Regions from separate parts of the Halobacillus rhizosphaerae genome, predicted to be linked through region 1. Evidence: riboswitches for the same ligand, from Rfam matches in the RefSeq annotation. Region 1 holds a riboswitch; each other region holds the start of a gene.
What was found. Region 1 has a riboswitch for thiamine pyrophosphate ahead of thiT (energy-coupled thiamine transporter ThiT). Riboswitches for the same ligand answer to the same signal wherever they lie in the genome.

Region 1 (2,322 bases):
GGAAGAAGTCGTAGACCTCACACTGGATACGCAAGTTCCTGTCGGGGATGCCGTGATGAGCTCTGAAAGCTTTCAGGAGAAATTCACCCCCGTATCATCCGTGGCAGGCACAGCACTATTGCACAGTTTATTTACAAAAGTCATCGAAAAACTAGCGGAAGAAAATATAAAACCGCCGATCTTTAAGAGTGGAAATGTAGATGGCATAGACGAACACAATCATAAGCTTATGAGTAAGTATAGGAAGCGGATATCCTTTTAAACTTTATGTAAACCCATCAGTCCAGCGGGCTGGTGGGTTTAAGTTTTCTGGAATCATCACGGCTTTTTTCGCTCGCTGAGATGAAAAATTACCAGCTGGCTTTTTTAACACCAGGAATCTGACCTTTATGGGCTAACTCTCTAAACTGAATGCGAGAAAGACCGAATTTCCTCATATATCCATGTGGTCGGCCGGTCAAGGCACAGCGGTTTTGTGTGCGTGATGGAGAGGAGTCTCTTGGCAGCTTGCGTATAGCTTCAAAGTCGCCAGCCGCTTTAAGCTCCTTGCGTTTCTCTGCATATTTGTCTACCAACTTTTGACGTTGCAGCTCTTTAGCAATTTTAGACTTTTTCGCCAATGGGTGACCTCCTTAAATAGTAATTGTTACGATTTGAATTATAGGACTCCCACTGCATAATGTCAAATTGTCAGGACTTTGTGCCTCAATATTAGATTTCCCAGGCAATAAATCATAGTTGTCTAGAGTGAGTTGTTCTACTATAATAAGGGCAAACAAAAAAAGCATAATAAATTTAGCCCTCAAGGGGAGCCCTCCAGGCTGAGAGTGAACAATTTGTTCTGACCCTTTGAACCTGTCAGTTAATACTGGTGTAGGAATGGCGGCTTTGTTGATGGTGCAATGCATGGGATCCATCAGAAAGCTTCCCTTTGTATTGCTTTTTTTGTGCTCAATTTTAAAGGGGGAGTTTGAGATGAAACACAAAGGAGTATTGTTTTTAGTCGAAGTAGCTATTTTCTCGGCTATTGCTATTTTGCTGGATATTATCCCGTTTTTGTCATTTAAATTATGGGCCCAGGGGGGATCGGTGTCCTTCTCTATGGTGCCAGTATTTATTATGGCTTACAGATGGGGAATAAAAGGTGGATTATTAACAGGATTTCTACTGGGAGTCTATCAAATATTACTGGGAAATGCTCTTCTAGTTACACCTGTACAGAGTTTCCTAGATTATATTCTAGCATTTACGTCGATTGGATTCGCTGGAATAATGGCTGGCCAGATAGCCTCTGCGGCTTCTAAACATCATGTGAAACGAATGATTACAGCGATTATCACCGGTTGTTTGATAGGAAGTCTACTAAGGTTTGTGAGTCATTTTATCGCGGGCATTGTCTTTTACGGCAAATTTGCACCGCCGGGGCAGCCGGTATGGCTTTACTCTCTCCTCTACAATGGAGGTTATATGCTTCCTGCCTTTATATTAAGTGCGGTGATTGTCAGTATACTTTTCGTGAAAAGACCTCAACTCATCATTCACAAGCCGTATAAATAATTATAAGAATAAATATTCTACTTTTAAATTGAAAGGTGAGCTCAGTTTTTTAATCTGGAGCTCACCTTTTTTTAAGTCATGAGAATTATATATGAAGCAGGAGAGTTAAAGGATCGAATCGAATTTTAAAGGAGTAGGAAAGAAAGGGGTCAGGATATTGAAAGATAAACCGAATATAGTTGCTACATTTTCTATTGTGGGCCACGATCCTGAAACGGGAGAGTTAGGAGTTGCCGTTCAATCTAAGTTTCTTGGTGTGGGGTCGGTGGTGCCTTGGGCTGAAGCTGGCGTAGGAGCGATTGCGACGCAAGCACTAGCCAATCCTGCTTATGGACCGTCAGGATTAAAATTATTGAGAGAAGGTCTTAGTGCACAAGAAACGTTAGATGAATTAGTTAAAAATGACCCTCAAGCAGATGAACGTCAGGCAGGCATTATAGACGCGAATGGAAGGGGAGCGACGTATACTGGCGCAAATTGTCTTGATTGGGCAGGAGGAATGACCGGCCCCAATTACTGTGCGCAAGGCAACATTTTAGTAAATCAAGCAACAGTATCGGAGATGGGAAAAGCCTTTGAACAACATTCAGGGTCTCTTTCAGATCGATTGATTGCTGGACTGCAAGCTGCCCAAAAAGCAGGAGGGGATAGTCGCGGCCGTCAATCAGCAGCAATTTACGTAGTTAAAGATAAAGGAGGCTATGGGGGACTGAATGACGTTTTTGTGGATCTTCGTGTCGATGATCACCCGGATCCAATCGAGGA
Region 2 (2,322 bases), on a different contig from region 1:
CAAGAAAAGGATGAGGACCAGCATAGGTCTCCATCCTTTTTTAAACAAAGAGATCAACGGTATTTCTCCGTTAATTGATCCATGGAGGCTCCGCTTGGCTGATAAAGAACTTTAATTTGGGAAATAACATTTGTGCTGCCTTTTTCAATCATAGCTTGATTCATTTTTTCAATTAAGGAGAATATCTCTGAAAGCTCACCTTCAATGGTTGTTTCCAGCGGGTGTACTTCATACCGTAACCCTGAGTCTTCAATCAATGATATGGCGTGATCTACATAAGGAATGACGTCTTCCCCTTGTTTCGTCTTTGGAATAATTTGAATGCTGACTAATGAGTTTGCCAATCTATCTCATCTCCTTTATTTGTTAGGTAAAAATTTGTTGGTATATGCATCTTCTACATTTAAGTGCTTATCTAATAAGTCGTGGTTATACATCCATTCAGAGTAATTTTCCCATACTTTCTGGTCTTGAATTCCCCACTGGTCTGCGTCATCTTTATACTTTGGGGACAGCCATTTTTGACTGGCTTTGACTAGTTCTGGATCTAAATCAGGGACAGCTTTAATTAAGATATCAGCAGAATCTTCCGGGTTGTTGATGGTATATTGGTATCCTTTGGAAACTGCGGCCATGAAAGCTTTCACAGTATCTGGCTTGTTCGCGATCATTTTCTCGTTTGTAGTGAGAACGGGCGTGTAATAATCCAGCTTATCTGAGTAGTCGGTTAAGTATTGCATGTTTAAGTCCTGACCGCGAAGTTCTGCCTCGACCCCGGTCCATCCGTAGTAAATCCAAGCAAAGTCTACGTCTCGTTTAACGGCAGTGAAAAAGTCTGTATTACCCATATTTACAATATCGACTTTATTTACGTCCGCATCTTCTTTTTCCATAATGGAAGAAATAACGGCTTTCTCAACGGGCGCACCCCAGCCTCCGTAGGTTTTCCCTTCAAATTTCTTTGGGGAAGTAATATTTTTATCTTTTGGTGAAGCGAATCCTGAGGTGTTGTGCTGGATGATTGCGCCAATAGACACGATAGGAATATCCTGTACACGTGCTTGGGTAATGGATTCCTGTGCACTAATTCCGAAGTCTGCTTTACCGGCAGCTACCAGCTGATCGGCACCTGTTTCGCCGGGCATCATAACTTCTACATGGAGTCCTTCGTCTTCGAAGTATCCTTTCTCTTTGGCAACGTAAATTCCCGTATGATTGGTATTCGGTGTCCAATCGAGAACGAGTTTCACGTTTTTCATTTGTTTCTTCTGGCTGGTACTTGCCTGTGACGTTTCTTTCTCCTGATTGCAGGCAGCGAGAAAGAGCAGCAGGCAGCCCATGAAAATAAGTAATTTCTTCATTGGTTTTCCTCCCATTCGTTTGACTAACTGAAAGTTCTGGAACAATTGAGAAGGGAACCTGTCTAGGTGAAAGGAAAATCAGGCATACAAAAAGCACCCTGGTACCATACCTAGGGTGCACATATTTTTAAAAAACGGAATGTCGTTTTCTATGTTTCCTACGCTGGTTTAAACCAGATCAGGTTCTAAGGGTCAGTACCTTTTCGGATACAATCTCAACCAGCTTTACTGGTCCCCCTACATTCAAGATTATTCAGTTAAGTTAGTCGTGAATAATTAAATCTTCCCATAGAATCGCTTTTTAATCAACCTTTTAGCTGATCGACGTGAATTAATGACGTTTACTTAACCAAAGTACGCCTGATTTAGCAAGTCTTGGCAGCAGGCCGGTCATTGGCTTCTGAAGCATATTGCCAAATCCATCTGACTTACCTAGCGAGCCCAATGATCCTTTTAACTTGATTTCTTTAGGCTTTTGAGGCTCTTTGCCTGCAAGAACAGCAGTTAGAATCGCGGCAATTTCCTCTCCTTGCTGGCCAGCAAGCTGAGCACTAGGAGAATATTCTGAAGACGCACAGTCTCCCACCACATAAATGTGAGGCTGCTTCGGAATCTGGAAGAATTCGTTCACTTTAATTTTTTCTTGATTGTCTTTCTCGACGGGCATTTCTCTTACTAGATAATTTGGACGCACTCCTGCTGTCCAAATCGTTACGTCATTAATGAAGCAGATGCCATTATTACAAACGCCGTCTTTTTCCACATATCCGACATTGGCATTATGAATGACTTCTACATCATTTTTCTCAAACCAGTCTTCCACATAGTCTTGGATTTTCGAGTCAAAAGCACGAAGCACCGTTTCTCCTCGGTCCAGTAAACGGATATTTAAATCCGGACGGCTCTCTCTAATTTCAGAGGCCACTTCAATTCCGCTCAACCCGGCTCCAACTACAGAGAC
Region 3 (2,322 bases), on a different contig from region 1:
ATACATTTGTATAGTAGGGGATATTCGTTTTAAGAAAAGGATAGATGATCACATCGGTTCTACTGATCATCCTGTTCGATCCTCTTCCATGCACAGCCGGAATTATTATATTCAAAAGGAAGTCACTCATGCTGGGGATGTATTACAGAGGCGCACCATGACCACCTTTGAAGATGGAGAGGTTATTGTTTACTTAGAAGCAGACGAACACCCCTACATGGAAACGACTAATCAATTTCTTGACTTAGTAGAACGACGTTTAAATGAACTTCTTGCAGGAATTGTTATTTCCTGGGGAATATCTTTTCGCAAAGACGAAGTTTATACGTTTCATAAAAGTTATGATGAAGCGGTTACCGCGTTAAATATTGGGCGTCACCAAAACGAAGACGGGGAGCGGACTTTTTTCAGTGATACAAGAATGAATCGTCTTCTCATGTCTTTATCTCATGATAAAGGGATCGAGAATATCGTCGAAGATACGCTGGCTAAACTTATTGATTATGATCAAAAGCGACAAACCGACTTAATTCATACTTTCATCGTTTATAACAAATATAATAGTAATGTAAGTCAGTCTTCACGTGCGCTGAATCTGCATCGGCAGTCTCTGCTGCACCGGCTGCGAAACATTGAACATTTAACAGGGCTTTCTCTGCTGGATGCCGACGACTTATTTTTACTAGAACTTAGTGTGAGATTGTGGATGTTGAAGAAAGTAAAAGAATAATAGAAATAGGTGACAGGATCTTACATCTTTGTTACGATGAACAAAACCAAGTGAATAGAAATCTATGAAACTACTAGGGGGGCCCGTCATGGGCTGAGAGGAAAGCAATCGAGCTTTCCGACTCTTATGAACCTGATCTGGTTAAGACCAGCGGAGGGAAGTAGTCAGAGTGCAAGATTATTGACTCCATCCATTCGAAGCCAGGTCCTCCTTAGGACTGGCTTTTTTTAGTGTCCAGGAATATACCTCGGTCATGAGTCAATTGTCTGCGTGGTGACAAAAGCTCATCCTTCTCGAATGCTCTCTGGGTCTCCCTTTTATGGGAGGGAAAACTATGAAACGAACTCGTATGCTTACTACGATGGCTGTGTTTGTTGCTGTCGCAACTCTGGGCTCTCAGCTGCTCTGGTTTCCGGCAGGGATAGCTAAAGCTTATCCTGTACAGCATGCTGTAAATGTAATGGCAGCGGTTATGCTTGGTCCGCTTCCTGCCGTTGTAATCGCCTTTACGATAGGTCTGGTAAGAAATTTACTAGGTACAGGGACGCTGCTTGCTTTTCCAGGTGCCATGATTGGCGCATTTCTAGCTGGTGTTCTATATCAATTCTTCAAAAAAGAAATTTATGCCGCTATAGGAGAAGTAATTGGTACGGGTGTGATTGGAGCGCTATTTTCTGTTCCGTATGCCCATCTTTTTATGGGGAGTTCCAGCGGCGCTTTTATTTTTCTTCCTTCCTTTCTTATCAGCAGTATCACGGGAGCCATCATCGGCTGGTGCGTGGTATATCGTTTGGATCGAAACCAATTTACAACAATTTAATGTTCGGAATCTACTAGGGGTGTCCGCAAATCGGACTGAGAGGAATGTATTTCCAACTCTTATCGACCTGATCTGGTTAAGACCAGCGTAGGGAAGTAGGTGGCAACCTCATTAACCCACCCCTGGCAGCTTCCGCAAACCAAGGAGGCACTTCAATGAAATTTTCTCAAATGATTCGGAATGAAAATCAAGATTTATTTCAAGAAATATTCGAACATCCTTTTGTAAAAGGTCTAGGTGAAGGACATGTTCCTTCTTCCTCTATAGCACACTACATTAAAGCGGATTATGAATATTTAAATGCATTTATGCAAATTTATGGTACAGCCATCTCGAAATCGGCGGAACGAAAGGATATTCAATACTTTAATGAACAAGTGAATTTTGTATTAAATAGTGAAATCCATCCCCATAAAAATCTTTGCGAAGTTATAGGGATCCGGTATGAAGACTTGCAAGGGTTTCCTCTGCCTCCAACTGCCGATCACTATGTAAAGCATATGTTGTATCACGCCCATCAAGGAGGGGTGGGAGAGATCATTGCAGCACTTCTGCCTTGTCCATGGACGTATTTAGAGATCGGTGAATATTTAATGAAACAATACCAGCCGTCAGAGGATCATCCCTTCTACCCGTGGATTAGCTTTTATGCGGAAGGTGAAATGGAACAGCTGACCCAGCATTTGTGTGAGCGCCTTGACTATTTTTCTGCTCAAGCTTCCCAAGCCGAACAAAGGCGTATGAAGGATGCATTTCGAAAAAGCTGTCAGCT

Region 2: another riboswitch for thiamine pyrophosphate. It lies ahead of Q7A53_RS08380 (ABC transporter substrate-binding protein); the one in region 1 lies ahead of thiT (energy-coupled thiamine transporter ThiT).
Region 3: another riboswitch for thiamine pyrophosphate. It lies ahead of thiW (energy coupling factor transporter S component ThiW); the one in region 1 lies ahead of thiT (energy-coupled thiamine transporter ThiT).

Annotation. Positions count from the first base shown of each region.
Region 1 is NZ_JAUTWQ010000023.1:17,168-19,489, forward strand. Features, by position in the region: gene Q7A53_RS18230 (sugar isomerase domain-containing protein) at 1-262, shown strand, start outside; gene rpsN (30S ribosomal protein S14) at 351-620, opposite strand; TPP riboswitch at 796-897, shown strand; gene thiT (energy-coupled thiamine transporter ThiT) at 976-1,557, shown strand; gene Q7A53_RS18245 (DUF1028 domain-containing protein) at 1,712-2,322, shown strand, end outside.
Region 2 is NZ_JAUTWQ010000006.1:132,289-134,610, reverse strand. Features, by position in the region: gene Q7A53_RS08390 (ABC transporter permease) at 1-24, opposite strand, end outside; gene Q7A53_RS08385 (thiamine-binding protein) at 54-344, opposite strand; gene Q7A53_RS08380 (ABC transporter substrate-binding protein) at 360-1,361, opposite strand; TPP riboswitch at 1,500-1,610, opposite strand; gene Q7A53_RS08375 (NAD(P)/FAD-dependent oxidoreductase) at 1,693-2,322, opposite strand, start outside.
Region 3 is NZ_JAUTWQ010000021.1:40,002-42,323, reverse strand. Features, by position in the region: gene Q7A53_RS17910 (PucR family transcriptional regulator) at 1-730, shown strand, start outside; TPP riboswitch at 796-906, shown strand; gene thiW (energy coupling factor transporter S component ThiW) at 1,065-1,550, shown strand; TPP riboswitch at 1,556-1,661, shown strand; gene tenA (thiaminase II) at 1,706-2,322, shown strand, end outside.